DNA from 3 places in the Salinicoccus sp. Marseille-QA3875 genome. Region 3 is predicted to be linked to each of the others. Evidence: riboswitches for the same ligand, from Rfam matches in the RefSeq annotation. Region 3 holds a riboswitch; each other region holds the start of a gene.
What was found. A riboswitch is a leader RNA that binds a small molecule or an ion and turns the genes downstream of it on or off. The one in region 3 is predicted to bind S-adenosylmethionine.
Positions count from the first base shown of each region.

Region 1: it holds a riboswitch for S-adenosylmethionine, as region 3 does, so the genes downstream of both, ACY8DT_RS08030 (5-methyltetrahydropteroyltriglutamate--homocysteine S-methyltransferase) here and ACY8DT_RS03540 (LLM class flavin-dependent oxidoreductase) in region 3, are expected to answer to the same signal.
Region 2: it holds a riboswitch for S-adenosylmethionine, as region 3 does, so the genes downstream of both, ACY8DT_RS09350 (methionine ABC transporter ATP-binding protein) here and ACY8DT_RS03540 (LLM class flavin-dependent oxidoreductase) in region 3, are expected to answer to the same signal.

Region 1 covers NZ_CM143103.1:1,564,886-1,575,469, reverse strand. The annotation lists gene ACY8DT_RS08080 (metal ABC transporter solute-binding protein, Zn/Mn family) at 1-511, shown strand, start outside; gene ACY8DT_RS08075 (metal ABC transporter ATP-binding protein) at 522-1,247, shown strand; gene ACY8DT_RS08070 (metal ABC transporter permease) at 1,247-2,119, shown strand; gene ACY8DT_RS08065 (metal ABC transporter permease) at 2,116-3,210, shown strand; gene ACY8DT_RS08060 (metal-dependent transcriptional regulator) at 3,245-3,895, shown strand; gene ACY8DT_RS08055 (Dps family protein) at 3,932-4,399, opposite strand; gene ACY8DT_RS08050 (Dps family protein) at 4,580-5,047, opposite strand; gene ACY8DT_RS08045 (Cof-type HAD-IIB family hydrolase) at 5,168-5,950, opposite strand; gene ACY8DT_RS08040 (hypothetical protein) at 5,976-6,386, opposite strand; gene chrA (chromate efflux transporter) at 6,413-7,627, opposite strand; gene ACY8DT_RS08030 (5-methyltetrahydropteroyltriglutamate--homocysteine S-methyltransferase) at 7,795-8,892, opposite strand; SAM riboswitch class I at 8,974-9,074, opposite strand; gene ACY8DT_RS08025 (DUF2975 domain-containing protein) at 9,311-9,958, shown strand; gene ACY8DT_RS08020 (helix-turn-helix domain-containing protein) at 9,973-10,191, shown strand; gene ACY8DT_RS08015 (HesB/YadR/YfhF family protein) at 10,278-10,574, shown strand; gene ACY8DT_RS08010 (DedA family protein) at 10,582-10,584, opposite strand, start outside.
Region 2 covers NZ_CM143103.1:1,793,809-1,804,392, forward strand. The annotation lists gene ACY8DT_RS09300 (serine/threonine-protein kinase) at 1-610, opposite strand, end outside; gene ACY8DT_RS09305 (ABC transporter ATP-binding protein) at 629-2,509, opposite strand; gene ACY8DT_RS09310 (Na+/H+ antiporter family protein) at 3,156-4,478, shown strand; gene ACY8DT_RS09315 (organic hydroperoxide resistance protein) at 4,585-4,998, shown strand; gene aroD (type I 3-dehydroquinate dehydratase) at 5,462-6,208, shown strand; gene ACY8DT_RS09325 (thioredoxin family protein) at 6,259-6,576, opposite strand; gene ACY8DT_RS09330 (arsenate reductase family protein) at 6,728-7,081, shown strand; gene gcvH (glycine cleavage system protein GcvH) at 7,156-7,536, shown strand; gene ACY8DT_RS09340 (toprim domain-containing protein) at 7,602-8,009, shown strand; gene ACY8DT_RS09345 (thioredoxin family protein) at 7,957-8,268, shown strand; SAM riboswitch class I at 8,314-8,414, shown strand; gene ACY8DT_RS09350 (methionine ABC transporter ATP-binding protein) at 8,493-9,512, shown strand; gene ACY8DT_RS09355 (methionine ABC transporter permease) at 9,512-10,204, shown strand; gene ACY8DT_RS09360 (MetQ/NlpA family ABC transporter substrate-binding protein) at 10,250-10,584, shown strand, end outside.
Region 3 covers NZ_CM143103.1:674,483-685,066, reverse strand. The annotation lists gene tsaD (tRNA (adenosine(37)-N6)-threonylcarbamoyltransferase complex transferase subunit TsaD) at 1-812, shown strand, start outside; SAM riboswitch class I at 949-1,057, shown strand; gene ACY8DT_RS03540 (LLM class flavin-dependent oxidoreductase) at 1,163-2,545, shown strand; gene ACY8DT_RS03535 (GNAT family N-acetyltransferase) at 2,566-3,132, opposite strand; gene ACY8DT_RS03530 (AbrB/MazE/SpoVT family DNA-binding domain-containing protein) at 3,294-3,536, shown strand; gene ACY8DT_RS03525 (hypothetical protein) at 3,640-3,879, opposite strand; gene ACY8DT_RS03520 (ABC-F family ATP-binding cassette domain-containing protein) at 4,346-6,262, opposite strand; gene ACY8DT_RS03515 (redox-sensing transcriptional repressor Rex) at 6,395-7,030, shown strand; gene ACY8DT_RS03510 (twin-arginine translocase TatA/TatE family subunit) at 7,077-7,280, shown strand; gene tatC (twin-arginine translocase subunit TatC) at 7,328-8,089, shown strand; gene ACY8DT_RS03500 (glycoside hydrolase family 32 protein) at 8,101-9,600, shown strand; gene ACY8DT_RS03495 (MurR/RpiR family transcriptional regulator) at 9,725-10,561, shown strand.

The sequences.
Region 1 (10,584 bases), 890 kb from region 3:
AGAATCTATGACGAATGTATTGGATATTCTGGTTGAGAAGAATCCAGGTGGCGAAGAGAGTTATCAGGATAATTTAAATGCTTATTTCGAAGAGTTGGATGACCTTCATGATTATGTAGAAAACCGCATTGAAGAGGTGCCGCGTGAATCACGGATTCTTATTACACCTCATGATGCTTTTGGATACCTCGCCACAAGCTATGATATCGATGTACACGCACCGCAGGGGTTTTCCACCGATTCAGAAGTGTCGAACAACCAGATTCAACAAACCGCAAATCTGATTGCAGAACGGAACATCAACGCGATATTTCTGGAATCGACTACAAATCCGGATCGTATGAAGCGTCTTCAGGAAATCGTTGCTTCAGATGGCGGTGAAGTCGAAATTGTGAGCGGCGAAGACCGGGCACTGTTTTCCGACTCACTCGCACCGGAAGGTTCATCAGGAGATACGTATATCAGTATGTTCAAGCACAATATCGATTTAATCGTCGAGAATTTAAAATAGGAGCTCTGTTATGACTGAAGATATTATAAAAATAAAAGATCTAATTGTTGCTTATGATGAAAAGCCGGCGATATGGCATTTGAATATGACATTACAGGAAAACAGCATCACTGCAATAGTCGGCCCGAACGGCGCCGGTAAGTCGACGCTGATCAAATCGATCATGCAGTTGATAAAACCTGTATCAGGAGAGATTCATATCAACGGTTCAAAAAGTAAAAAAGCATTGAAGAACATTGCCTATGTGCCTCAAAAGGGCGAAGTCAACTGGGAATTCCCGACTACAGTACTCGATGTCGTATTGATGGGCAGATACGTTCATAAAGGCTGGGTCAAACGACCTGACAAGGAAGACCATAAAATTGCCATGTCGGCGCTGAGGGAAATGAAGATGGAAGCGTTCAGAAACCGTCAGATCAGCGAGCTGTCAGGCGGTCAGCGCCAGCGTGTGTTTCTGGCCCGTGCAATTTGTCAGGATGCTGATATTTACATTATGGATGAGCCGCTTCAGGGCATTGATATTACGACAGAGAAACTGATTATCAAAACGATCAAGTCGCTGCAGGAACAGGGCAAGACCTTTTTGGTCGTCCACCATAACCTTGATACGGTCAAAGAATATTTCGACCACGTCGTCATTATGAATAAAACCATTGTCGCAAGCGGAAAAATCAGCGAAGTATGGACGAGTGAAAACATCGATAAAGCATACAACGAAGTCAGTGCGGTGAGATAATGGAACTTTTGACAAGCTACACATTTTTAATTGTCGCCATCGGTACTACACTTTTGTCATTTGCAAGCGGAATCGTCGGGACCATCAGTGTCATCAAAGGCCAGAGTCTGATTGGTGACGCCATCGGTCACGCAACTTTCCCGGGAATCATTCTTGCGTTTATGCTGGTCGGTGTCACAGATACATTCTCACTGGCCGTCGGTGCCGTCATTTTCGGCATCATCGCATTTTTCTTCATACAGATGATCACCAATCATTCCAAAATCACTTTGGACGGTGCCTTGGCCTTGATACTGTCATCTTTTTTCGGTCTCGGAATGGCACTTAAAAGTTTTGTCCAGGGCAACCCGGCATTCCAGAATACGCAGGGTATCGATGATTATATATTCGGCCAGGCCGCTTATATGCTAAGACTCGATGTCTATCTGATATTGACCGCTTCAATCATCAGTCTGTTATTATTCATCATCTTTTACCACCAGATCCGTATTTATACTTTTGATCCGGTCTACAGTTCGACGGTAGGTATCAACCCCTCCCTCATTAACTTTTTAGTTCTATCGATGACCATACTATTGATAGCAGTGGGTTTAAAAGCTGTGGGAGCCATACTGATCGTGAATCTTTTGATTGCTCCCGGAGTGATTGGCTTATTATGGTCCAATCGATTCAATACGGTCATGATGATTGCGGGGCTGGCCGGTGCGGTTGCTGCATTTACAGGCACTTATATCAGTACGGCGTTTGCCGGTTTTCCTACAGGACCGTCAATCATCATTGTACTCAGCGTATTTGTGTTCATTTCCATGCTGTTTGGCAGAAAAGGCCTGGTTACACGCCAAATTATGAAAATGCGGGGTGAGACGTCATGATAGAAGTTCTGTTCGTACTCATCATCGCTTCACTCGCAACCAGTGTTTTAGGTGTGTTCCTGGTTTTGAAAAACCAGGCAATGACGACAGATGCAATAAGTCACACAATACTTCTCGGAATTGTTCTTGCATTTTTCATCACACAGGATATCCGTTCGCCCTGGCTGATCATCGGTGCAGCTCTCGTCGGTGTGCTGACCGTTTACCTGATACAGCTGATCAACCAGACGAACCTGATTAAAAATGATGCCTCAATCGGTATCGTCTTTACGGCACTGTTTGCGATTGCGATCATTCTGATATCCAGATATGCTGACAATATACATTTGGATATAGACATTGTCATCGCAGGCGAAGTTTTATTCGCACCGCTTAACAGAATTGAAATCTTCGGCTACAGTGTGCCGAGAGCCCTTTGGCAGCTCGGTCTGTTACTGGTTATCAACACCGGGTTTGTCGCACTGTTTTATAAAGAGCTCAAAGTTTCAACATTCGATCCTAAATTTGCCTATGTCATCGGATTCAGCACTACGTTGATCTATTATATGCTCATGGCTCTTGTATCTGTTACAGCAGTGGTCGCATTTGATGCAGTCGGAGCAATACTTGTCATCAATTTCTTTGTTGCGCCGGTACTGACCGCTTATCTACTTGTAAAAAGGCTGAGTCATATGATATTTTTAACCGCTTTTTTTGCCGTTTTAAACAGCACACTCGGATACCTGCTCGGTTACAATCTTGACCTGTCGATGTCCGGTGCGACTGCGACTGTTGCATTTTTAATTTTCATCGTGGTGTTTTTATTCAAACCCGATGGCTATATCATTCTTAAAATAAAGAAGCGCCGTCAGAAAAAAGAATTCATGCATGCAATGATCTTGATGCTGATGAGTGAAGATGAACATGAAACGATTTCTCTTCAGGAAATATCTAAACACTTTAACCTGACTCAGGCGGAAACTGAAAAACAGCTGGAAATATTGGAAGTGGATGGCTACATTGTAAAAACCGATGATCAATACATGCTGACACTCCGCGGTGAAGAATTTACTCATTATTCCCGTATAAAGTATGAGTTGAAACCTCATTGATGATTAACACTATAATAAAGCGGAGGTGTACGGTTTGAGCCCGACGAAAGAAGATTATATAAAAGTGTTGTTTGAGCTTGGCGGGCGTTTCAATCGCGTGTCAAACAAGGAAGTGGCAGGACGGCTTAATATTTCTCCCCCTACTGTGACGGAAATGATGAACAGTCTCGTCAAAATGGAATGGGTGGAGTACACTCCTTATAAAGGGAGTATTTTAACTGATGAAGGAACGGCTTATGCTAAAGAAATCATCAGAAAACACCGATTGTGGGAAGTGTTTTTATTTGAGAAACTGGGGTTTGGTATAGAAGATGTCCATGCTGAGGCAGAGCTGCTTGAACATACAACCAGCGATCATGTGGCAGACAAGCTGGAGGCGTATCTCAATTTTCCAGAGTATTGCCCGCATGGCGGAGCGATAAAAATCGACCTGATGGATGTGCAGGAAAATCATACTGTCACCATTTCCGAAGCTGAAGCCGGATCTGAAGTGGTAATTTCAAGAATCGTCGATGAAGAAAAACTGCTTAAATATTTTAAAAATCAGCATTTGAATATAGGGGACCATATAACCATCATAGATATAGATACATCCATTGATCTCATTACACTCAAAGACAGCGATGATATGGAAATACAAATAAGCATTTCAATTGGCAATTATCTCTTTGTTGAACCAAAATAAAAAGAAGGAGCGGACGCTCCTTCTTTTTTAATGTCATTATTTTGAAACATCATTACCAAGATATGCCTGTAACATCCAGTTATTCTTCTCGATTTCCTGAATGTAAGCAATATACATATCAGCTGTGGAGTCATCTCCTGCAGCTTCTGCTTCTTTCACACCACTTCTTAGTTCTGCAATGATCAGCTCATAGTCTTCTATCAGCTGTCCGACCATCGCCTGATCGTCCAGTCCGTACTCTGCTTCCTCAACGCTTGATTCTTCAAGTGCTTCTTTCAGCTTACCTACAGGCTGTCCGCCAACTGCTAAAATTCTTTCTGCAATATCATCCACTATGACTGCAGTCGAGTCATAAAGCGCTTCAAATTTAGTGTGCAGGGAAAAGAAATGTGCACCTTTGACATACCAGTGGAAGTTATGAAGTTTTCCCCATAAGACTATATGGTTCGCCAACTGCTTGTTCAATGATTCAATGACCTTGTTCTTTTCAGTTATTTGTACCATGAAAACACTTCCTTATTTAGAATTATTATAAATAACTTATATATAATATAACATACCAAAAATGCTTTCGCAACACTATTTAGAATGATTATAAATAAAGAGTTTTCAGCCATTCAATTTAACCTATAAAAATATTAAAAATCCCCTACAGGAGCCTATCCCGCAGGGGTTGTCCAATCACTATTTGGAAACATCTTCACCAAGATAAGCCTGCAGCATCCAGACATCTTTTTCAATACCCTGGATATATGCGATAAACATATCTGCAGTCGAATCATCTCCTGCATTTTCTGCTTCCTTGACGCCGCTTCTCAGCTCTGCAGCAATGACTTCATAATCATCTACGAGCTGCTTGACCATCGATTCGGCATTCAAACCGTATTCACCTTCATCGATACTGGATTCCTCAAGCGCTTCTGCCAGCTTACCAATCGGCTGACCGCCAATCGCTAAAATTCTTTCTGCCAGATCATCTACTATGACTGCCGTGGATTCATACAGTTCTTCGAACTTCGTATGCAGTGAAAAGAAATGAGGGCCTTTGACGTACCAGTGGTAATTATGAATCTTTCCCCATAAAACTGTATGGTTCGCCAACTGCTTATTCAATGATTCGATAACTTTGTTCTTTTCTGTCACTTGTACCATGAAATCACCTTTCCCAAATAATTTTTATTAATTATTCAACTTCTGATATATAGTTTCATTGTTCTTCAACACTATATATTTTCCCGGTAATCTCAATTATAAACATCACAAAATTTTTGATTAAATCAGATTCGCTGATTGCAGTCCGTGCATAATGCCGTTATCTTCAACGCTTTTTGTCACATGTCTCGCCTGCATCTTGATTTCTTCCTGTGCATTTCCCATGGCAAAGCTGTTCGGAACATACTGCAACATCTCGATATCGTTCGGACCGTCGCCAAAAGCATATACATCATTAATGTCAAACCGCATCTTATCCACGACTTTTTTTATGCCTTCGGCCTTGGATCCATTTCTGGGCGAGACATCCATCGAATAGGCATGCCATCTTATAAACTGGAATGAATCCTCGAACTGCTTTTTATAAAGGTACTCTTCACCTTTAGGACAGAACAACAACGACTGATAAATATCGCGGTCAATGTGGTAATCCGGATCGTGTCCGGGCATAAAGCCGAGCTTCAATGTTGAAATGCCTTCAGTCATATATTCATGTTCCGGCATATTGGACAGCATGTTTTGATCATCCAGATATACAAGTGGATGATCATTTTCCATGGCAATTTCTGTGATGTCTTCCAGTCTTTTGGCATCCAAAGGATTGGTATAGATCAGTTCGTCCTCATACACCACATAGTTGCCGTTCATACTCACAAAGGTATTGATACCCAATGAATCCCTTAAGTCTTCATACATGAACGGTGAACGGCCGGTCGCAATAGCCACAATATGACCGGCGTCCTTTACAGCCTTCACAGCCTCTTTAGTGGATTGCGGCACTACTTTTTCATTGTTATAGAGCGTTCCGTCTATATCAAAGAATATTATTTTCTGATTACTCATATCATGCACTGCTCCTAATCATAAATTATGCGTAAATATCAAATCTGGACAATCCAAAATACAACACTACAATCAAAATCAGCCATATGACCACCATGAAAAGATGCCCTTTATCATGAAATGCTGAGTAAAGCTTCAAATCGATGAATAAACTGAGTACAAACTGCCAGGCCAGAACCGTAGCAAGTATCCAGATTGCTGCCGGATGGTCGGTAAAGATGAATACGGCCAGAGCAATAAGGTATGTAACAAGCATCAAATATAAAAAGATTCTTTCAAGATTACCAATATTGAGTGCGTGAATTTTCAAGAAATCATCTTCTTCACGATATCTCGAATCATCAAAAGCAAAATAGCGCTTTGTTTTGGAAAAGTAATGGGTGTAAAATGACTTGATGACCAACCCTGCAAATAAAACGAACAATAAAATATACAAAAGCTTCATTCCTATCCTTGAAAATACTATAGTCCTGGTAACAATTGTAATAGATATCCGACAGCAACTCCAAGAATAACTATCATCCACGCAGGCACCTTCATTTTATATAATAGGAAGAATAATAACAACGCCAGGAAAAAATCACTGCCGGAGTTAATACCACTTATAAACACCGGATTGTAAAATGCTGCAAGCAGAATTCCGACCACCGTCGCATTGACTCCCATCAGAATGCTTTGGAATTTCTTATTGCCTCTCAGCAGATTTAAAAAAGGCAATGCACTCATCACAAGCAGAAATGATGGCAGGAACATCGCAATCGTTGCGATGATGCCGCCCATCGTCCCCAGCATAACCGTTCCCAAATAACTTGCAAATGTAAATAAAGGTCCCGGCACCGCCTGGGCCATTCCGTAACCTGCCAGAAACTCATCAGCCGAAACAAGCCCTGTAGGTACAACTTCCCTCTCGATCATCGGCAGGACAACATGACCGCCGCCAAAAACAATCGAACCGACACGGAAGAATATATCGAATATATTCAAGTACTGGTTATCGAAAAGTGAATTGAGTAACGGGAGCAGAATCAACAGTCCGATAAGTGTGCTGAATGAAATGATGCCTATTTTGCGTGTCAGGTTAAATTTAAAATCTGTTATTTTATTTTCTGCCTTATTCTTAAACAGGAAATATCCGAGCAGACCGCCGAGTAAGATTGTCAGGATCTGAATCCATGCATTCGGGTAGATCAGCATCAAACCTGCCGCAGCAATCGCCATAAGCATTCTCGGGATGTCCGGTGCAAGATTTTTACCCATGCCGAGCAGTGCGTGCAGCACGACTGCCACAGCAACGACTTTCAAGCTGTTTATGAAAACAGCCCCCTCCAAATCCAGGTTCTGATACAGCAGTGCAAAAATGATCAGTACTAAAACAGATGGCAATGTGAATCCGAGAAAAGATAATATCCCGCCCGCTATACCGCCGCGCAGCATACCGATTGAAATGCCGACCTGCGAGCTTGCAGGTCCGGGCAGGAACTGGCAGACAGCGATAATGTCCGCATATAATTTATCATCGAGCCATTTCTTTCTATTTACATACTCCTCTTTGAAATAAGCGAGATGTGCAACCGGACCGCCGAAAGAAGTCAGACCGAGGCGCAGTGAAGTCAGTAAGATTTCCATCAGATTGCTGCCTGATTGATTATTGTTATTAGAGTTTGAATGATTGGTCATGTTTTCCTCCGTATAATAAAGTTAATATCTTCAAATTTACCAGTGATTTGCATATTAATCCATATGAATCATAAAATTATACAAACTCTTAACATCTGTAACAGCGCTGAGTCAGAAGCATAAAAAAAGCATGCAGCACTCAATGTGCTGCACGCCTTACATTTCAATTACAGTAATTCTTCAGACAGTTCAACGATGTATTTGATTTTATTCCACTGGTCTTCTTCAGTCAAAATGTTTCCGTGGTGAGTCGAAGCGAAGCCGCACTGTGGGCTCAGTGAAATCTGCTCTTTAGGGATGAACTGCTTGGCTTCTTCAATTCGTTCCTTGATTGTTTCCCTGCTCTCAAGTTCACCATGCTTTGAAGTGAAGAGTCCAAGGACCACCTGCGGTCCGTTGTTCGGAATTTCATCCAGCGGCTGAAAGTCGCCTGAACGGTCATCATCATATTCTAAAAAGAAACCGTCCACTTTTTCTTTGGCAAACAGAACCGGTGCAATTTTTGAGTAACTGCCTTCAAATGCCCATTTGGAACGGTAGTTGCCACGGCACAAATGCGTTGTTACCACAAGATCTTCGGGCTTGTCTTCAAGCACGCCGTTGACGACACGCAGTGCAAGGTCAATCAGTCTTTCCCTGTCCAGACCGCTGTCGTTGAACGGCAGCTCTTCGGCATTCAGTCCCGCGATATACACATCATCGAACTGAAGATAACGGCAGCCTGCCTCATAAAATGCTTTGACAGCATCTCTGTATGTCTGAATGACATCGTCTGCATAATCTTCAACATCAGAATAGTATTCATGGTCTCTGATACCTGCATTGAATAACTGGTTTGGACTCGGGATGGTCTGTTTTGCAACAGCACGGTCACCGACAATTTCTTTGAATAATTTAAAATCTCTAACATGCGGATGGTCTTCGTTGAATGAAAGCTTTCCTTTGTTGCGCACATCCCAGGCTTCGGTTTCTTCACCGACAAATGCATAACCGGTTTCAGGAACGTAGCCTTCAACACCGTTTAAATTTTCAAGGAAATCCGTGTGCCAGAAACGTCTTCTGAATTCACCATCGGTCACTGCCTTCAATCCCGCTTCAATCTGTTTATCAACGACTTTAGTAATCTCTTCAGTTTCAATATCATATAGTTCACTTGATGAAAGTTCATTATTCTTATAGGCTTCACGTGCGTTATGAATCCGCTCCGGTCTGAGTAAGCTCCCCACGTGATCCGCTTTGAAAGGTCCCGTTTTTACATTTGTCATATTATCCGCTCCTAAAGTGTTTTAATTATAAATAAATCCCCTTCTTATCTTTGATAAAAAGAGGATAACGTCCGTCATCTCTTCTCATCTGGGAGCTTGCACTCCAGGAATTAGCACAGTTCCAATAATGGTCTGCTGCTGAGGCTTCAACGGGCCGGTCCCTCCACCTCTCTTGATAAGAAAGTATTATTTAGTTAATCCATATATTATCACTCGGGATAAGTAAGGTCAATGATTTATCGGAAAATTTTAAAATCATAAAATCTTTAATCATCTTATGGAAACACCATGATGACAGTATTCCCCTTTATACTTTTAATGTTATAAGTATAATATTTAATGTTTATCATTAAATAATTATTGCAAAGAGTTAAACATTAGTGTATATTGGTAATATAAAATAAAGGAGGTTTTACCGATGACCGAAAACGCAGTAATCCATAAACGCTTCAGAACGATGGTTAAAGTGCTTTACGTTCTCTCTTTCATCCCTTTGATAATTTTAATTCTGGGCGTTCTTGCCGTACTCGCAGGTATCGTCATTGTGCCGTTTATGCCATTGAATCTGATTGAAGACAGACTGACACAGCTGCCAGTTGTCGGAACATACGAAAGCACAGGTTTGACCTTGGAAATTACTGAGGCTTATCTCGAATCCATCAGCCTGGACCAGACTGCAATCATGCTCGCTCTTGTATCACAATTCTTCTATCTCATTACCGTTGCTCTTATTTTATTTTTCATCAACAGATGGCTGCATAACTTAAAACACGGCGAAATTTTTACACTTAAAAACAGCCGGTTCATAGAATTTGCAGGATATACTCTAATGGTATTTACAATAATTGATGCACTGGCAAAACTCGCTGTTCAAAACTTGATGATGCAGACTTTCTCTGTAATGGAAATTACAACGGAGCTGGATGATCAGTTCATATTTTCTTTCGGCCAGTTAGACCTTAATTTTAACCTTATGATATTATTCAGTGGAATTATCATCTGGATTCTTGCTAAAGTATTCAAATATGGTGCGTTCTTACAGGAAGAATATGATGCAACAGTTTAGAAAGGGTGGTTAACATGATAATAGTCAGACTCGACAGAGTGCTCGCAGACAGAAAGATGCCACTCGGAAAACTGGCCGATGAAATCGGCGTGTCCATCGTCAATCTGTCCAACTTGAAAACCGGTAAAGTTAAAGCCGTCAGATTTTCAACATTGGATGCAATATGTAAAGCTCTCGACTGCCAACCGGGAGATATTCTGGAATACGCTCCAGAAGATAGAGAAGAAAATTAGAAAGCTCTAAATATTTGCACTCTTCTATAAATAGTTATAGGATAAAACCAATGATAGGTTGGCATCAACATTAAGGAGTGTGTGATATGAAGCTTACAGTAACAGACAATGCATTAGACTGGTTCAAAGAAGAAGTGGAATTGGAATCTGGCAGTAAGGTGCGTTTTATTGTCCAGATTTACGGCGACAGTAAAATCCGTGAAGGATATTCTCTCGCTTTTACACTGGATAAAGATGACAGGAAAAAAGCGGTCGAATACGAAGAGGACGGTATTGAGTTTTATATCAATGAATCTGATCTATGGTTTTTTGATGGCCATGATTTATCAGTCGAGTACGATGAAGAAAAAGAAGAGGTCGTTTTTGAATATATAGAACAGTAAAAGGCCATCA
Region 2 (10,584 bases), 1.1 Mb from region 3:
TTCCCCAAATATCCGCAGCTGTGGTCAAAGGTTCACCAATTGCCTGTTCGGGGGACATATATGGCTTGGTGCCTGTACCTTTTCTGATTGTTCCGGGTTTAGTTGCGAGATTAAGGTCGAATAATTTAGCCAACGGTGGCTGTGAGATGATATTCGACGGCTTAATGTCTAAATGTATAATATTATTCTGATGCAGATAATTAACGACGGATGCAATCTGTTTTCCGAAATGTGCGAGCTGTATCAACGGAAGTTCTTCATCTCTTTTATAAGTATTTCTGATGAGATGTGAAATTGTTTCTCCTGTCAGCGTCTCCTGAATGACGATAGGGCGAGGTTCAGTATAAAGTGCGTATCCTCTTATAAGATTCGGATGTGACAGTGTTGTAATGGCTTCGCCTTCCTGGATCAGACGTTCTTTTGCGGCTGGTTTTTCCATAGCGAGCGGTTGAATCGTCTTACCGATACAGCTCGTCATGCGTTCCTCACTCCAAAGGTGATACAGATCGCAGTCTTTTCCGCGCCTTAAATGTTCAACGACAGTGTAGTCCATAATCAGCGTTTCTCCGCGTTCAAGTGGTGCTACTCTTATTTCTTCTTCAGTTTTCAATATCTCCGCCTCCTTTGTTTATCTTGCAGCCACGGGTTCTAGAGCCTTATCCTCTTTTTCTTCTTCTCCCTGCTGCGCAGTATAAAGCTTTTTATAATTACCGTTTTGGGAAATCAGTTCATCATGTGTACCGATTTCTGTAATGTTCTCCTTATCCAAATAAACGATCTTATCTGCAATGCTTGCGCTTCTTAAGTTATGTGTAATCATTAATGTAGCTGTGTTTTCCATCAGTCTCTGCATCGGCTGCATGACACGTTTTTCTGTCGCACCGTCCAGGCCTTCAGCGGGTTCGTCGAGTATGACGACAGAAGCTTTTCTGATCATTGCACGTGCGATGGCGACGCGCTGCTGCTGTCCGCCGGATAAATTTCTGCCTTTCTGGCCGACGTTTGTGTCATAGCCATCTGAAAGATTGCTGATAAACCCGTGGGCATCAGCTTTTTTAGCCGCTTCAATGATTTCTTCAGTTGTTGCATCCGGTTTACCGTATGCTATGTTTTCTCTTACGGTGCCGTCAAAAATAAGTGATTCCTGAAAGACGACTGCAATCTGATTGCGCAGTGACTGAAGGTCGGTGTCTTTCAGAGCATGCCCATTGAGGTAGACTTCTCCTTCAGACGGTTCATAAAATCGCATCAGCATTTTTACAATCGTCGATTTACCGACGCCGCTGGCGCCGACCAGGGCAACAGTTTCCCCGGGATTAACGTTGAACGACAGATCTGAAAGGACATGATGTTTTTTGCCGGGATAGGCAAATGATACGTCCCGGAAAGAGATGCTGCCTTCATTGTTGTTAATTTCTTCTCCATTCTCTGATATGACTTGAGGTTTCTGCTCCATGAACTCGATGACACGTTCAGCACTGGCTGAAGCTGAGTAAATGGTGTTAAGCAGCTTGCTCAAGCCTCTGACAGGACTGTACAGCCGTCTCAGCAGAGTGAGGAAGGCGACCAGCACACCGATAGTCACCTCATTCTGCATCAGTAGAAATGCACCGAAGACCATAACGGTCAGTGTCCCGCCGGTTTCTATCATCGAAACTGTCGGTGAGAAAGTGGCCTTCAGACGGACTTTCGTCATTTGGGCATCATATGCAGCAACGTTCTGATTTTGAAATTTTGAAGCTTCATGCTTCTCCTGGTTGAAAGCCTGCATCAGTGAAATATTTGAAAAACCTTCTTCGGCAAGGGAGTTTATTGCGCCCATACGCCTCGAACGTTCACGGGATGCAAGTTTCATTCTGACAGAGAAGTATCGTGTGACCATATAGAATAGTGGTACGACGATCAGTGAGACAAGCGCCAGTTTCCACTCCATGAAAAATAGCATGCCAATAAAAACAATAAGCTGGAAAATGTATGATAAAGCTGACGTTGCACCGCTGACAATCAATCTTTCAATGGAAGATATATCACCTGTCAGCCTTGCGATGATATCTCCGAGTTTACGTCCTTCAAAAAAGTGTAGCGACAAACTCTGCAGATGTTCGAACAAAGTCTTTCTTAATGACAGAACAAAATTCTGTCCGACCCAGTTGGACACGCATGTTCCGGCAAACGAGAATATGCCGCCTGCCAGACTGAGACCTAAGTAAAGGAGTACAATCCATAACAACGGACCGAGATTACGTGCATCCAGAACATTATCTATAAAAATCTGAAGCAGCCACACCGTACCTGACAGTGTGAGTGGTTTCAATGCGATGAATATCAGTCCGACGACAATCCATTTACGATAATTTTTTGTGTAGGGCCAAAACCATTTGAATATTTCTTTAAGCGGCACCGGCGGTGCTTCGCGAATAATATTGCCCTCGGTATTATTCAGTGCAAAAAATTGATCGATCTTTGCTTTCCAGGACTGATTTTTTTTAGCTCTGTTTAATCTCCTCATGACACTCGCTCCTTTCATATGTAAAAACAGACGACCACAACAGAATGGGCCGCCTGTTTAAAATTACTCTTAAGATTATACCCAAGATTATTATTAAAGCTAGTCGGAAGAGACACTTGATGCACTTGACGCACTGGATACACTTGAATCGCTTGAATATGAATCTGATGAAAAGTCGTTTGATGATGCCGGTTGGATATCTTCGAAATAAGTCATGGTTATTACCTCCTTTTCATTAATCTTCTTTTATGAGATCTAGTCAGAAGAAACACTTGATGCACTTGACGCGCTGGATACACTTGAATCGCTTGAAAATGAATCATTGGAAAAATCATTTGATGCTGCTGGTTGAATGTCTTCGAAATAACTCATGAATTTTCCCTCCCTTCGTTTTGTTAGTACCATCATTCCATTTGAAAATTAAAAAATAATTATCGGAATATTAAAAACTCATTAAAAAAACCTGAGATTACTAATATTATGTAAATAAATAGTAAATAATCGATATAACATTTACTTATTTGTATAAATATGTAACTTATAAGAGATTTTCATTATTAAATTTTGTACTCTCATTCTTATTTGTCTGATAGAATAGTGATATTGTTCCATCATTTTTACATTAATGGAAGAGGAGGCATGGAAAATGGATGTATTGCTCAATCCAGTCGTTATTTCGGTTCTTGTATTAATCGTTTTGAGTCTTTTAAAGATCCATGTCATTTTCGCATTGATCCTCGCTGCAATTTCAGCAGGGCTTCTTGCGGGGCTGCCACTCGGCGAGACTGTTACAGTCCTTGTTGAAGGTATGGGCGGGCAGTCCGAGACGGCGCTGAGCTATTTATTGCTGGGGATTTTTGCTTCAATGATTGCGATGTCCGGAATCGTTAAAGTACTGCTTAATTATTTGCTGAGAGTAATAGGGAAGCGGAAGTATCTTCTTATATTCATATTTGTAGGAATCGGGGTGCTTGCTGAAACGGTTGTACCTGTACATATCGCATTTATACCGATATTGATTCCGCCGCTGTTGATGCTGTTCAACAAATTGAAAATAGACAGAAGAGCGGTTGCGAGTGCTTTGACATATGGTCTGAAAGCCCCTTATATGTTGATTCCGGTCGGCTACGGTTTAATATTCCATGGCATTCTGGCAACAGAAATGCAGGATAACGGTCTGGATATCGCTTTGTCTGATATTCCTTATGCGATGCTGATACCGGTCCTCGGCATGACGGTCGGGCTGCTTGTAGCGGTTTTCATCACTTACAGAAAACCGAAGGACTATCAGGATATTGAAACAGTCGACTCCGACAGCATGGTTTCTGAACAGCTGACGGAAACACGCCAGACAGTGAACCATGTCATTACATTATTTGCGATTGTCGCTGCATTCGTTCTGCAGCTGTCGTTCGATTCGATGATCATCGGGGCGCTCGGAGGTATTACGATCATGCTTCTGAGCCAGGTTATCAAGGTGAGCAGAAGTGACGCTGCAGTCAAAGAAGGTGTTCTCATGATGGGTGCAATTGCCTTTATCATGCTGATCGCTTCGGGTTATGCATCTGTTCTGACTGAAACAAATGCAGTGGATAATCTGATCGGCACGGTTTCAGGCTGGTTCGACGGTACACCACGTGCGGTGGCAGCAGTCGTATTACTGCTGGTCGGACTTGTGATTACAATGGGTATTGGAACTTCTTTCGGCACGATACCAATCATTGCAGCGGTTTTCGTACCACTCTGTATGTCACTCGGATTCAGTCCGATGGCAACGGCGGCGCTTATCGGAAGTGCAGCAGCACTTGGTGATGCAGGATCTCCTGCTTCCGACAGTACGCTCGGTCCGACGTCGGGCCTTGCGGCTGACGGACAGCACGACCACATCTGGGACACGTGTGTTCCGACATTTGTGCATTACAACATTCCGCTGATCATATTCGGTACGATCGCGGCAGTCATACTATAGAAGACATCGTCCAGCCGGACGGTGTTTTTTCTTACAAATAAAAGATTAATATAATTATATTGGGGTAGAGAGGGTTGTAAGCATAATATTAGGAGGTAGTAAGATAATGGCACTTAAGTATGAGGTAACAGCAACCAACACAGGCGGACGCAAAGGACACGTTCAGACAGATGATAAGGCGATCGACTCAGCGGTACTACCACCGGATCAGGACGGCGACGGCGTCAACCCGGAACAGCTTTTCGCAGCAGGCTACGCTTCATGTTTCAATGGCGCATTCGATTTGATGCTGAAACAGGGCGGCGTTAAAAACGCGGAGCCTGAAGTGGATCTGACAGTCCAGTTATTGGATGATGAAGAAAATGAAGGTCCGAAACTCGGCGTTAAGATCAATGCGAAAGTTAAAAACATGTCTCAGGAAGATGCAGAGAAATATTTAGAGCAGGCACATCAGTTCTGCCCGTATTCAAAAGCGACGCGCGGCAACATTGATGTTGAATTGAACGTTACTGCAGAGTAATATAGAAAGTTTTACAGGCACGGAACCTTTAAATGGGTTTCGTGCTTTATTTGTTTTGGAGCGTGGCTGGGGAGGCGCTTTGTGCTATAAGTTGCGGTTTGGGACTTGAGTTATAGCGTAAAGAAGGGCGAGACGCTATAACCGGGAGAATAACTGCATTCCGTGCCATTCCGAGGTAATCAGCTGAATTTTAAATTAGCTATAAATGTCAATTAAGGGAATCATTGATTTTTCATAAGCAAACCTTATGGATCATAGTAACTTTTTCAGTGAAATAAAGTGAGCATCTTAACATTAACTTAATAATTAATGGGTATACTTTAAATATAAACATCATTTGACCATTCCCCTTTGGTCAAGTCCCCTTACCCGAAATCCTTCCCCTGGGATTTTGGGTACTTTTATTTTTATGGAAGTATGTGTACAATAAAGCAAATATCAACTTGACTGACGGGGGATAGGAATGAACATAAAAAATATTGAAATATTTGAAGGGCTTCCGAAAGTGGTGGTGTCCATAAGCGGAACGTCGCTTTCTGATATACAGAAGGAAATCACAAATGTTAAAAATAATATCGATTCTCTGGATATTGTGGAAATCCGCAGTGATGCGCTTGATAATATGAGCCGCTCTGAGCATTTGAGTCTAGTGAATGAAGTGTGTTCGGAATTAACCGACCTCCCGATCATCTATACATATAGAACGTCTCATGAAGGTGGCAGCGGTTCTAAATCATACGCCGAGTATAAGGACCTTCTGATGGATGTCATCATAAAGTGTGATATCGACATCATCGATATTGAATTTGTGACCGGGGGCAAAGTGATTTCGGAAATTGTGGAGTGTGCCGGGGAACATGGCAGGACGGTTCTCTTCAGCCATCATAATTTCAAGGAAACACCGAGGCTGGAAGAAATGCAGAAGATGTTATACAACATGCATTCGGCAGGCGGTGAGATTCTGAAGCTTGCCTTTTTGCCGAATGATGCCGATGATGTGGTCAACATGCTGAAGATAGTCAAGATCGGCAAGGAGGCCATCGGTAATAAAGTCATCGGCATCTCCATGGGAGAGCTGGGTAAAGTGACGCGTCTTGCAGGCGGTGATTTCGGATCATGTCTGACATACGGCTATATCACTAACAACAGTGCACCCGGACAGGTTCATGCATCCAGAATCAAAGATGCACTTAAAGCATATGAAATTTAAAAAAATGCCTGAGGATTCCACTTCAAAGAATCGTCGGGCATTTTTATGTTCTACAGATTTTCTTTTAAAAACTGCCTGACATCTCCCGGCGTTTTTGCGTGCACTGGATGGAGGTGGGCAGTCTTCCTGCTTTTATTAAAGATAAGGAGCCCGGGGATGCCCGTAACGTCATTTTCATCTGCTGCGGCAGGTACTTCATCACGGTTCAGTTCGTACCAGTCAATATATCTGTATTCTTTCATGATCGGCTTGATGAAATGGTCCAATACACTGCAGTCCGGACACCAGTCAGCATAAAATTTTATGATGATCTTATCGTTGCTTTTAATTATCTCTTTATAATCATTATATGTTCTGATTGCATCCATCATTATCCCTCCAGTCAGTTTTTATGAATCATCTTAATATTACCACTTAAAACTTAAATATTGTAGAATGGAAATAAGGGGAAAACTTAGTATGAATACCTGTCAGAGTATCGGGTATAGACTATAAACTGACTATCTATGGAGGTACCGGATGATTACTTTTTACGAATATTCCAAGTGTACGACGTGCAGAAAAGGGAAGAGGTTTTTAGAAGAGAATGGTGTGGACTTCGAAGCGCACGATATGGTGAAAGAACCGCCGTCAAAAGAAACGCTGAAACAGATCATTGAGAAATCAAATCAGGATATCAACAAATTTTTCAATTCAAGAGGGAAGAAATATAAAGAACTCGATTTGAAAAATAAGCTGCCCGAGATGTCAGATGCTGAAAAGATCGAGATCCTGTCTTCTGATGGAATGTTGATAAAACGTCCAATGGTCGATGCAGGAGAGCGTGTCCTGCTTGGGTTTAAAGAAGCGGAGTACAAGGAAGCGCTTTTATAAGTAATAAGCTTGAGAAACTATGTGAAATATGTCATTATGTAGTTGTATAGATTAATTTGAGGAGGTTTTCTATTATGGCATTACCAAACGACTTAAAGTATTCTGAAGATCATGAATGGGTAAAAGTTGATGGAAATACAGTAACAATCGGAATTACTGATTTCGCTCAAGGTGAGCTTGGAGACATCGTTTTTGTCGAGCTTCCTGAAGAAGACGATGAAATGACTAAGGGTGAATCTTTCGGCAGCGTAGAATCAGTTAAGACTGTTTCTGAACTGTATGCTCCATTAAACGGAAAGATCGTTGAAGTGAACGAAGAGCTTGAAGACAGCCCTGAGTTAGTAAACGAATCACCATATGAAGAAGCTTGGATGGTTAAAGTTGAACTTGAAGACACATCACAATTAGATGACCTGTTAGATGCTGACGGATACAAAGCAGTTATCGAAGCATAATTTAAAAACTCTAGACATTGTCTAGAGTTTTTTTAAAATAAAATAAAACTCCAAGGGTGATGAAAATGTATCTTTCTGATAAAGTACTCATTGTTGAGGGTAAAACTGACAAACGCCGTATCGAGGAAGTGCTTGTAGAACCTGTGCAGATCATATGCACTTTTGGTACAATGGGAGTTTCAAAACTTGATGAAATTTTGGAACAGCTTGACGGCTCTGATATTTATATATTATCGGATGCCGATAAAGAAGGCCGCAAAATCCGTAAATGGTTCAAAAAACATCTCAGTGAAAGTACCCACATTTATATTGACCCTAAATTTGGAGAAGTCGGCAGATGCCCAAGAGACTACCTCGCAAACCTCCTGATGCGTCATGGTTTTTATGTCGACACGAGCTTGATTATGAAAGGTAAGTTTTATGATGAAAGAGCAGTTAGAGACACAGGATATATACAATCTTATTCATTCTGAAGAAAAATTTATTCTGTACGGTTATGCGCCGATCTGTGCAAACTGCCAGATTGCGGAACGCATGTTGAATTTGACTCAGGAAATTATAGATTTTGAATATACAGCAATTGATCTGAATTACCATGTGGATTTTATCAATGATTATAAAATAACCTCCGCACCGGCGCTGTTGATATTTGAAAACGGTGAACTGAAAGAAAGTGTCTACCGTTTTGAATCCGTCACAAATCTGATGGATATACTCAGCCGTCAGTATTGACGGAAGTCCGGACTGATGGTATTATGATTCACAATCGAATAATAACTCTTATCAAGAGTGGTGTAGGGAAGTGCCCGTTGATGCCACGGCAACCGTCTCAAAGACAAGGTGCCAAATCACTGAATCAATCGATTCAAAGATGAGAGGCTGAAGATAAAAGAAGCCTACTCATTTCATAGCAAGTGAGTAGGTTTTTAAATTTATAATAGTTTGGAAGATGATTAATGATAGATATTTTAAATGTAAATAAAAACTACAGTACGAAATCAGCTGACATCACTGCAGTGGATGATGTCAGCCTGCATATAGAAAGCGGGGAAATCTTTGGCGTCATCGGATATTCAGGTGCCGGAAAATCGACATTGATCCGTCTCTTGAACGGTCTGGAAGCCCCGTCATCCGGCGAAATCATCATCGGAGACGATACCATCAACAAATTGTCTAAAAAGGACCTCAGGCAGAAGCGGCAAAAAGTTTCGATGATCTTCCAGCATTTCAATCTGCTCTGGTCACGGACGGTCGAGGAGAACATCAGCTTTCCATTAGAGATTGCGGGAGTCGCAAAAAAGGAACGGAAAAAACGGACCGGGGAACTGATTCAACTGGTTGGTCTCACAGGACGTGAGAAAAATTACCCGAGTGAATTGTCCGGGGGTCAGAAACAGCGTGTCGGCATCGCAAGGGCACTTTCAAATGAACCGACGGTTCTGCTCTGTGATGAGGCGACAAGCGCACTCGATCCGGAAACAACGGATGAAGTGCTCGAGCTTCTGCAGAGAATCAGGAAGGAAATGAACCTGACAATAGTGCTTATCACACATGAAATGCATGTCATCAGGAAAATATGCGACAGAGCCGCTGTCATGCAGAACGGCAAGGTCGTCGAGACGGGCAGAGTGCTGCAGCTGTTCCAGAACCCGTCACACAGTGTAACTAAAAGATTCGTCAAAGATGATATCAACGATGAAGAAACAGCGCTTGCCCTCGACGAAGTGAGAGAGCTGTTCCCGGATTCCAAAATACTTAAAATCGGCTTTGTCGGCACTAAATCCAAAACACCGGTCGTCTCCAGAGTGATCAAGCAGTTCGATCTGGATATGAACATTCTGTCTGGTAACATCAAACAGACGAACAACGAATCATACGGCCACCTTTATGTTGCGATGGACATTGACGGTACGACGCTTCAAAAAGTGATCGATGAGCTTGCCAATGAGGATATTACAGTGGAGGTGGAGAAGTAATGAATGAATTTTTCCAGGCCTTCAGAGATATGTTCAGTTTTGAAAACGTCAAATGGGATGTCGTTTGGGAAGCGACAGTCGATACAATCTATATGACGGGCATCGCAACTTTCTTTACATTGATGATCGGGCTTGTTTTAGGAATCATACTCTTTCTGTCCGATAAGAGCGACAATGCGGGGAGCCAGCCGGTTTACGGCGTTACGGCTTTTCTCGTCAATCTCTTCAGGGCGATACCGTTCATCATTCTGATCATTCTGCTCATCCCGTTTACAAAAGCGATTATGGGAACCATCATGGGTGTCCAGGGTGCACTGCCGGCGCTCATTATCGGTGCATCACCGTTCTATGCACGTCTTGTTGAAATTGCACTTAAAGAAATAGATAAAGGTGTAATAGAAGCGGCCGAATCGATGGGTGCAAACACATGGACGATCATATGGAAAGTATTGATACCGGAATCACTGCCTGCACTTGTTTCAGGCATCACAGTGACGGCCATCATGCTGGTCGGCTCGACTGCAATCGCCGGCGTCATCGGCGCAGGCGGCCTCGGGAACCTTGCCTACATGGTCGGGTTTACGCGGAATCAGAGTGACGTCACTTTAGTTGCAACAATAGTAATACTGATTATTGTTTTTATCATCCAGTTCGCAGGAGACTTCCTCGCAAAAGCTGTGGATAAGAGATAATAATCATATATTATAAATAGAATACCTAGAGAGGATTGGATGTATATGAAGAAATTTTTACTGTTTTTAGCTTTATCAGTTTTTGCAGTTGTTCTGGTTGCATGCGGCAGTGGCGAAGAAGGTGCAGAAGAGAGCGCTGATACAGGTGAAGAGTCTGCTGAAACTGAGCAGGGTTCATCTGAAGAAGCGTCAGAAGAAGAGGGCGGCACATTGTCAATTGCTGCATCCCCTGCACCCCATGCTGAAATTTTAGAAGAGGCTGCAACAATTCTTGAAGAAGACGGCATTGAGCTCGACGTTAACATCGTCAACGACTATACAACACCAAACCGTCTCCTTGCTGATGAAGAAGTGGATGCAAACTTCTTCCAGCACACACC
Region 3 (10,584 bases):
AACTGATTCCCCAAGACCTTGATGCTGTAGCAGTAACAGAAGGTCCAGGTTTGATCGGTGCACTTTTGGTCGGCATCAATGCTGCGAAAGCATTCAGTTTTGCACATGATCTGCCTTTGATTCCTGTCCACCATATTGCAGGACATATTTATGCGAATCAGCTGGAAGAAGAATTAAGATTTCCTTTAATGGCACTGATTGTCTCAGGCGGTCATACTGAGCTGATATATATGAAGAATCATCTGAGCTTCGAAGTGATCGGTGAAACACGTGACGATGCCGTAGGGGAAGCATACGACAAGGTGGCCCGTGTCATCGGTCTGCCTTACCCGGGCGGACCTCATATCGACCGATTAAGTAAAGAGGGGCGGGATACATTCAATTTTCCAAGAGCATACCTGGAACCGGGCAGCTATGATTTCAGCTTCAGCGGATTGAAATCTGCTGTAATCAATTCACTCCACAACCATAAGCAGAAAAATCTGGAAGTGAACTCAGAAGATGTAGCGGCTTCATTCCAGCACAGTGTCGTGGATGTATTGACAAATAAAACGATGCAGGCTGTTGAAGAATATAAAGTCAAAAATCTGATCATCGCAGGGGGAGTCGCTGCAAACAGTGGATTGAGAGCAAGATTTGAACAGCTGACAAGAATGCAGAATATCAACCTGCATATCCCTGAACTGAAGTTTTGTACTGATAATGCCGCCATGATCGGTGCAGCTGCATACCAGCTATATTTAAAAGAGCATTTTACTGGCCTTGACTTAAACGGACGGAATTTCATCGATATTGAAGAGTATACTAAATAATATATTATTCCCAGTCTATACTGTAGGCTGGGCTTTTCAATCTAATTCTTCAGAAATAATCAACTTTTCTAAAAATTATGTTTGACATAGCATTCATACCCTGATAGTATGATATTTAACTTAAAACAGAATAAAGTCCTTATCTAGAGCAGGGGAGGAAATTGGTCCTTAGATCCTGCGGCAACCTCACTATTTAACAGTGGAAGGTGCCCATTCCAACAAGCGATGTGCTTGAAAGATGAGGAGGAGCAGCATTTATCTTAACTGCCTCTTCCTCAGGAAGAGGCTTTTTCTATTCCTACTATATTAGTAAGAATTAAGTTGATCAATGCTAAAGGGAGAGATTACTTATGAAAAAACAAATACGTCTGAATGGTTTCACTTTAAATTCTGTAGCACCGCATTCGCCGGGATTGTGGCGTCATCCGGAAGATCAGGGGGCCCGTCATGGTGATTTGGATTATTGGACTGATCTTGCCAAGCTTTTGGAAAAGGGTAAATTTGATGCAATATTTTTAGCTGATGTACTTGGTATTTATGATGTTTATGGAAACAGTTCTGATGCTGCGATAAAAAATGCAGTGCAGGTGCCACTGCATAACCCGTTGCTGCCAATTTCAGCCATGGCCGCTGTTACTAAGCATATTGGCTTTGCACCAACTTATTCTGCGACTTACACAGAACCTTATAAGCTGGCTCGTGAATTTTCAACTTTGGACCACTTGACGAAAGGTCGTGTGGCCTGGAACATCGTCACATCGTATTTGAACAGTGAAGCAGTCAATCTCGGGATGGAAGGCCAGATCAAACATGATACAAGATATGACCGCGCGGATGAATATATGGATGTCGTCTATAAACTTTGGGAGCACAGCTGGGAAGAGGATGCAGTCGTTGCAAATAAAGAAACGGGTGTCTATGTAAACCCGGATAAAGTTCACCCGATCGATCATAAAGGCGAGTTCTTCAGTGTTCCGGGTGAACATCTGGTCGAACCGTCGCCTCAGCGCACACCTGTACTGTTCCAGGCCGGTGCTTCTGAAAAAGGAAAAGCCTTCGCAGCAAAACACGCTGAAGCGCTCTTCACGACACTTGCAAGTAATCTTGAAGAATTGAAGGCCTTCACCTCGGATATCAGGAAACGTGCAGTGGAAAACGGCAGAAATGCTGAAGATATAAAAATCTTTCCGGGCATCGTGCCGATTGTCGGACGCACCGAAGAAGAAGCACAGGAAAAGTATGAAGAACTATTATCTTATGTCAGCTATGAAGGGACAGCAGCAATGCTTTCAGGACATACGGGCATCGATTTCTCCAAATATGAGCCGGATCAATATGTGGAAGATGCAGAGACGGAAGCCTCACATGGTTTTCTTAAAAAATACTCGGCAAGTACGACACGAAAATGGACGGTAAGGGAAGCAGTGCTCCATCACGGACTCGGCATCGGGGCGACTAAAGTGGTCGGCACACCTGAACAGATTGCCGATGAACTGGAAGCGATGGCGAACATCGGTGACGCCGACGGCTTTAATATCATCCAGGCAGCGAGTCCTGTCACTTTCGAAGATTTCATAGAATATGTGATTCCCGTTCTGCAGGAACGCGGCAGCTACAGAACAGAATACGAAGCATCCACTTTAAGGGAGAATCTTTTTGGTAAAGGTAAAGTGAGAATTCCTGAGAGTCATCATGCAAAAAGAGTTGGAATAGCAGGAAAAGTGAATGTTTGATTAAAGAAAAGTCCTGAAAATTATTCAGGGCTTTTTATATCATACTCATCCTTCAGGATGGAATAATAGACATCATTAAAATATTCGCCCTTTTTCCATTTATGTACATGCCGCAGCACACCTTCTTTGTTCATGCCCAATCGTTCAAGCACTTTTCCCGAAGCGGTATTCCGTTCATCGAACATGGCAGCAATGCAGTCCAGCCCGAGGACATCAAAACCCACTTTTAAAATGGCTTCCCCGGTTTCAGTCATATAACCTTTGCCTTGATAATTTTGATTTAATGTATAACCGATGATCCCTCTTGAATCTTTACTTTTTCTTCTCAGTTCGATGGTCCCGATCATCTTTCCATTTTCCTTCAGCTCAATGCCATATTTGCCAAGCGGCTGTTCTATAAAGTGGTTCACTATGGCCATTTCGGTGTCAGCCAGTGACTTGTGCCGGTTGAAAACGTAATAGGTGGTCTCTTCATCAGAAGCGTATTCATACATATCTTCAGTGTCTTTTAATGTGACCGGCCTTAAGATCAACCGTTCTGTCTCCAGCCGGTTATGCTTTGCAAGCAACACTTTATAACTGTCCATTTGAATCCCTCATTTCTTCAGTGTAATCATAATTAATAGAAAGTATATGATATCCTTCATAGTACTTATAATAATATAAATAAGTTTAATATACATCTAATACTAAAAGATATAGAAGTATATCCATAATGTTATGATGATATTAATAAAGAGGTGATATCATGGTAAAAGTAAACGTTAATAAATGGGGTAATGGTAAAGGTATCAGGTTACCCAAAGTTGTAACAGAATCTCTTGATATTAAAGATAACGATACTTTGGAAATTAAAGTGAAAGATAATGCAATTATTCTGACAAAACCTAAAAATGAAATCATGATTGAAGAAATGTTCAAAGCCTATAAAGGGGCTTCTTTTCAAGCAAATATTCAGGAATTCGAACCTGCCGGTAATGAAAAATGGTAGAGTAGGGCGAGATAATATAGAAACAGTGGATAGTATGTAATGTGAAAATATAAAAAGCGAAGGCTGGATTTTGCGCCTTCGCTTTTTTAAAGATAATACAATGCTATCTATACTGATTAAACTGATTGTTCCCTTTTTCCTTCTGGACCTGTTCTACGGCATCATCGACCTTGCCTTGAGTCTCTTCCTGCTTCGACCCGGCTTTGGATTTCTCATCTTTAAAATCGTGTTTCTTGGCCTGTGCCTTCTCTTCCATCTGAGCTTTTTGTTCCTGGCCTTCTTCAGCCTGTTTTTTAGCTTCCTCTCTCATCTTTTCCTGCTGATCTTTATGATTTTCAGCCATCATTACACGCTCCTTAAAATCACTGTATAGTTACTTTTACCTTTTTTCCGGGCAGTTAAACAATATAAGGCGGTGCAATTATAATTATTTACCCTTATAAAAACGGAGATCGTCACTGGTCTTCGTTTTTATTATGCGCAAATTAAAGAAACGAACATACATTCAATTTTAGTGGATTAAAGATAATAACGACGTTGTCAACAGGGAACGTTTGTTTTATCCACATTCTGTGGATAACCTGTGGAATAAACCCTGCTTCATCTTGGATAAGTCTTCAACAACTGTGGATTTAAATGTGTATAACTGTGTAAAACTTTGTGGATAATGTGGATAAGCCTTTAAAAAGTTGATTTAATCACTCTGGACTTGTGCATAACTTTGTGATGAAGTTATAATTCTGACAAATTACCTTATACCCCGAACATATGAATAAAAAAGAAGCGTACGGTATATTGACCGAACGCTTCTACGTTTCTGATAATTGTTCTTCACCTTCTGCCCATTGTTCCATGACATGTTCCAATTTTTCATTTCTGTTTATCAGCTTTTCATTGAGCTCAGCAGATTTTGTATAGTCATTATAAATTTCAGGCTCCAGCAGCTGATTTTCTATATTCTCTATATCTTCCTCCAGCGTTGCAATTTCCTGTTCCAGTTTTTTAACCTGCTTTTTCAATTTTCCAATCTCATTACGCTGTCTTTTCTGTTCTTCATAGCTGAGGCTGCCTTTATTTTCTGATTCGGCCACTGTCACTTCAGGTTCCTGGGTCATTTTCAATTCTTCTTTTTTATGAAGGAAGTAGTCATAATTACCATTTACAAGAAACAGCTTCTCTTTTTCCATTTCCAAAATGCGGTTTGCGATCCTGTTGACGAAATATCTGTCATGAGAAACGAAAATGATGGTGCCTTCATATTCATCCAGTGCATTTTCAAGGACTTCTTTGCTGTCTATGTCCAGATGGTTCGTCGGTTCATCGAGGATCAGTACATTATTTTTTTCAAGCATCAGTTTTGCCAGCTGAATCCTGGCTTTTTCTCCGCCGCTTAAATCATTGACACTTTTTTTAACTTCATCCTGTGTAAATAAAAACCGGCCTAATATTTTCCTGATATCACTTTCTCTCATCTCAGGATATTCAGACCATAATTCTTCCAGTACGTTTTTGTTGGATGTGAATTCCGCCTGTTTCTGGTCGTAATAACCGATTGAAACATTGGTGCCGTATACGATGTCACCGGCTTTTTCAGGGATTTTTTTGGCGATGGTCTTGACCAGTGTGGATTTGCCGATACCATTTGGTCCGAGTATCGCGAGCCTGTCCTTTTTCTCCACGCTGAAGTTGATATGACTGTTAAGCACTTGATCATAGCCGATGGACAGGTCATTGATCCTGAGTACATCATTACCGCTTTCACGTGTGATACTGAAAGTGAAATTGGCATTCCTATGGTCTTGTTTCGGTGCGTTGATGCGTTCCATCATCTCCAGTTTCTTTCTTCTGTCTTTTGCCATGCCGCTTGTGGAAGCACGTGCGATATTTTTATCGACAAAAGTTTCCAGTCTGGATATCTCTTTTTGCTGGCGTTCATACTGCTTCATGGTCAATTGGTAACGTTTCTCTTTTTCAATGACATATTTCGAATAATTGGTGTGATAGAGTGTACCGGTGCCGAGCTCGACTTCATAAATTTTATCGACGGTTTTATCCAGAAAATATCTGTCGTGGCTGATGATGACAACAGCACCCTGGAAACCATTTAAATACTGCTCCAGCCATTCCACCGTATCCATATCCAGATGGTTGGTCGGTTCATCCAGAAGCAGCAGATCGGGTTTTGAAAGGAGCATTTGAGCGAGTGACAGACGTGTCTTCTGACCGCCTGAAAATTCATCGACAGGACGCTCCAGATCTGTGATTTCAAAATTCAACCCGGTCAGCACCATCTTGATATTGGAGTCTATGTGGTAGCCGTCCTGATTTTCAAAAGTGTTCTGGAGTCTTTCCAGCCTGTTCACATAATCCTGGTATTTTTCATGAGTATATTCATTATTTTCAAGCCACAAAGTGACTTCATCCATCTCATCTTTCACAGCCAGAAGTTTGGCGAATGGACGTTTCATCTCTTCCAATACAGTCCGGCTTGATTCCAATGTCATCTGCTGGGTCAAATACCCGACGGATGTTCCTTTGGGCTGGGTGAGATTACCACTGTCATAGCTCATCTCTCCGGCCATAATTTTCATAAGGGTAGTCTTGCCTGCACCGTTCTTGCCGACTATACCTATATTTTCACCTGATTTGATTTCCAAAGTGACTTTTTCGAAAACCACATCAGTGACAAAAGCTTTTTTTAAATTAGATAATTGCATTACGATCATAAATTTCCCTCACTTTCTCTATAGTCTACAATAATATACTGAAAAAAACGATGGTAATTCATTTGCAATAGTAGGAAGGGAAGTCCTATATATGCTATAATAATGACATTAGTCAATGGGTAGGTGTAAATGATTGTGAATACAAAAAAGAAAATTCCAAACGCAACAATGAAGCGGCTACCTCTTTATTACAGATATTTTAAACAGGCAGAAGAAGCAGCTACAGACAGAGTATCATCAAGGGAGATAAGCGAGGCTTTGGATATTGATTCAGCCACGATCCGAAGAGATTTTTCTTATTTTGGTGAACTTGGTCGTAAAGGGTATGGCTATAACGTAAAAAGCCTGTTAAATTTCTTTATGGAACATATCCAGGGTACTGACAAGAAAAACATTGTGCTAGTGGGAGTCGGCAATTTAGGAAGTGCATTACTGAATTATAAATTTAATAATTTAAGTGATAAAATGAATGTAGTGGCAGGTCTCGACAACAATGAAGAGCTGATAGGCACGACGATTAATGATGTAACAATTCATCATGCAGACGAACTTGAGTCTATAATCAAAAAAGGAAAAGTTGAAGTTGCAATATTGACTTTACCTGTATCAGTGAGTCAGGAAATGGCCGAAAGACTTGTGAAAGCAGGCATCAAAGGCATTTTAAATTTCACGCCGACAAGATTGGATTTAGATAAAAAGATTTATGTACATAACATCGATCTGGGTGTTGAATTACAGGCATTATTCTTTTATATGAAGAACTTATAGAGAGGGGAAAATAATTATGTTTACATTCTTATTACCATCAACTTTGATGATGGCAGTTGGTCCCGTCAGTTTAATCGTAATCGCAGTCGTTGCATTGATCATATTCGGACCTAAGAAACTGCCGCAGTTCGGGAGAGCTGTCGGTTCAACTTTGAAGGAATTTAAAGATGCAACTAAAGGTTTGGCAGATGACGATGATGACGAAGAAGAGAAAAAGAAAGAACCGAAGAAAATTGAATCAGAATCATAATAATAATGGTGGCGGAAGCCACCTTTTTTTAAGAGGTGAATCAGCTTATGCAAGATGAAGAAAAGAAGGATATAATGGAGCATTTGGATGAGCTCAGAAAACGGCTGCTCATCATAATGTACTTCTTTCTTGCTGCATTAATAGTGGGCTTTTTTTTATCCCAACCTTTAATCTATCAGATGCAGAATGCACCTTGGACAACAAATATACAAATGCATGCATTTCAGGTGGCAGATCCGATTAAAATATACATAATGGTCATCATAATCATCGCTTTTGTCATTATTTTACCAGTCATCCTATATCAGTTATGGGCTTTTATTGCCCCGGGTCTTTACAGTAATGAGCAGAAACTGACATTGAGTTATATTCCTATAGTGATGGTATTGATGCTGATCGGTATGGCATTCAGCTACTTCATCGTAGTGCCTTATATTGTACAATTCACTTTTGATTTATCAGCTGAGATGGGAATCGCAACGACGATCGGAATCAATCAGTATTTCGGTTTTCTGTTCCGTACAGTACTTCCATTCGGCGTGATATTCCAAATGCCTATACTGGTTCTCTTTTTAACGCAGTTGGGAATGATAACACCGATGTTCCTTAAGAAAAACCGGAAATATGCCTACTTCATACTATTCATCATAGCAGCGATCATTGCCCCGCCGGACTTTATGACACATATAATTTTAACTATTCCGATGATTTTACTTTATGAAGTCAGTATCGTTATTTCTAAATACGGTTATAGGAGATATTTGAAAGCTGAACAGAAAGCAATTGAAGAATCTTTAGAAGAAGACTAGGGGGTGGAAAGTTGGACAGACATGAGAATATTCAATTGAAAGCGTTGGAAGCAATGAGTCATAACGATTTAAATTCGTATATTGAACATGTTAACAGCTGCCCGTGGCGCCAGAAATATCATGTACAGAGTGTACTTGGTTCACTCATCGCGCCGGCTGTGGTCTTTTATGACGATATTGATGAAAGATACCATCTGTTTTACACATGGCTCCCGGTAGTGGGTGAAGAAGAACAGCACTGGTATCATGTGACCTCAAAAGATTTGGCATCATTCACAAATGAAGGGGTTAAATTAAAACCTGATACTCTGTTTGATGACAAAGGTCTTTCCTCAGGTTCTGCATTGAACCTCAATGGTCGCGAACATTTCTTTTATATAGGACGTTCTCAGTCCCGACAGTCTTTTAAATATAAACAATTGATTGCGCATATGGATGAACGGTTTAAATTGGTCAAACATACTGTACCTCTTATTGAAGGTTATGAAGAGCATTTCAGACAATTTAAAGATTCTAAAGTGATAATGGAGAACGGAAGATATATTTTGCTTATCGGTGCAGAATCGAATATGGAAAACGGCTGTCTTGCAGTGTTTGAAGCGGATGATGTATCCAGTTTTGAATATAAAGGCATCCTTCAAAGCAGTCTGGATGAGTTTGGCTGGCTGTGGGAATATCCTGATTACTTTTCTATCGACGGCATGGATATATTGATATTTTGTCCTCAGGGAGTCGACAGATACGGCAATTATTTCAGAAATAATTTCCAGGCGGGCTATGTGATGGGGGAGATGGACTTTGATCATCATTCCATGAGTCACGGCAAATTTATTGAGTTCGATGGAGGCTTCGATTTTTATGCACCTAAAGTCTTCAAAGATCAGGAAGACCGTCAAGTTATAATAGGGAGCCTGAGCATGCCGACTACATCATATCCGACAGAAAAATTTCATTATGACAACTGCTTGAGCATCCCGAGAGTTTTAAATCTTAAAGGAGAAAAGCTCATCCAGACACCGCATCCGAATATGGTCAATTTAAGAGAAAATAAAGTGACAGCTTTAGGTTATTTCAAACAGTACAATAAAAGGATGAGGGATTTTTACGGAGATTCTTACGAGCTCATCGCAGAGTTCAATGATTATAATGCGAGTGAAATTTATTTGAATCTTCGTGTTGGAAAAAGAAACGAAACGCGTCTGATTTATAATGTAGAACATCGATTGTTCAAGCTCGATACTTCTTTCAGCGGAGAGCAGCCTGAAGGGGTCGAAGAATGCGAAAGGCATGTGCATCTTGAGAGCCCGTTGTATAAACTGCAAATATTCATGGATGTCTCAAGTCTGGAGATCTTTATTAATGACGGCGAAGCTGTCATGTCGGCCAGGATTTTCCCCGAAAAAGATGCCACGGGAGTCGAATTATCAACTGAGACCGGACAATGCTATGTGAACTTGATTCGCCATGATTTGAAACCTTTTGATCATGAAGAAATTATATCTCAGTATTAATGTGATAAATTTGTAAATTTTAGTAATTTTTTGCTGAATTTATCATCAAGATCATGAAATCATGTTATAATTAATTAAATATTTCTAGTATTTGAGCGGAATCAATAAGTTTGGGGGAAATTATATGTTCTCGGTACTGAGCCAGATTAGTAAAAGGCAGGAATACATGACACCAGTTGAACAGCGTATAGCAACATTCATTCTTGAAAACCCAAGAAAAGTAATCAATATGCCAGTTAAAGATATCGCAGTGAACAGCAATACGAGCGATGCTGCGATTGTCAGATTTGCTAAACGAGTAGGTCTTGCAGGTATAAAAGAATTAAAAGTGGAACTGGCAAAAGAACTGCATACTTTAGAAAAAGAAAATATTTCCAGAGTGATAGATTTAGAAACAGACAATCATAAAGATATATTTGATAAAGTGTTTAAAAATACGATACAGGCACTTTATAATACTGAAAAGATCGTCAGCCGTGATGTGATGAAAGAAGCTGCACATCTTTTATTACAGGCGGATAACACATTTATATACGGCGTGGGAGACTCAGCTAATGTTGGACAGGATATGGAACAGAAACTGCACCGTGTGAATGTGAATGCATTTTTTACAGCGGATAAATATTTGTGTTTTACAAGGTTGTCGAATGCATCAGAAAATGATGTTTTATTTGTCATAACACTTTCAGGTAAAACGGCAGAAGTGATAGAAGTGGTCAAGAAAGCGAAAGCGCTTGGTGTCAAAACTGTCATTCTGACTCAGAACCATGCATCAATCGCTAAAAGACATTCCGATCTGGCCATTGAAATTACTGAGGAAGAGACTAATATCCAATATATGAATATGACTAGCCGTATTGCACAATTGGTGATCTGCGATGTTTTATTTTTCTATGTCTGCAGAGAACTCGGGACTTCGGCATATGATAATATTATAAAAACATATGATGCATCCCATTGAATATGAATGAAAACTTTGAAGAA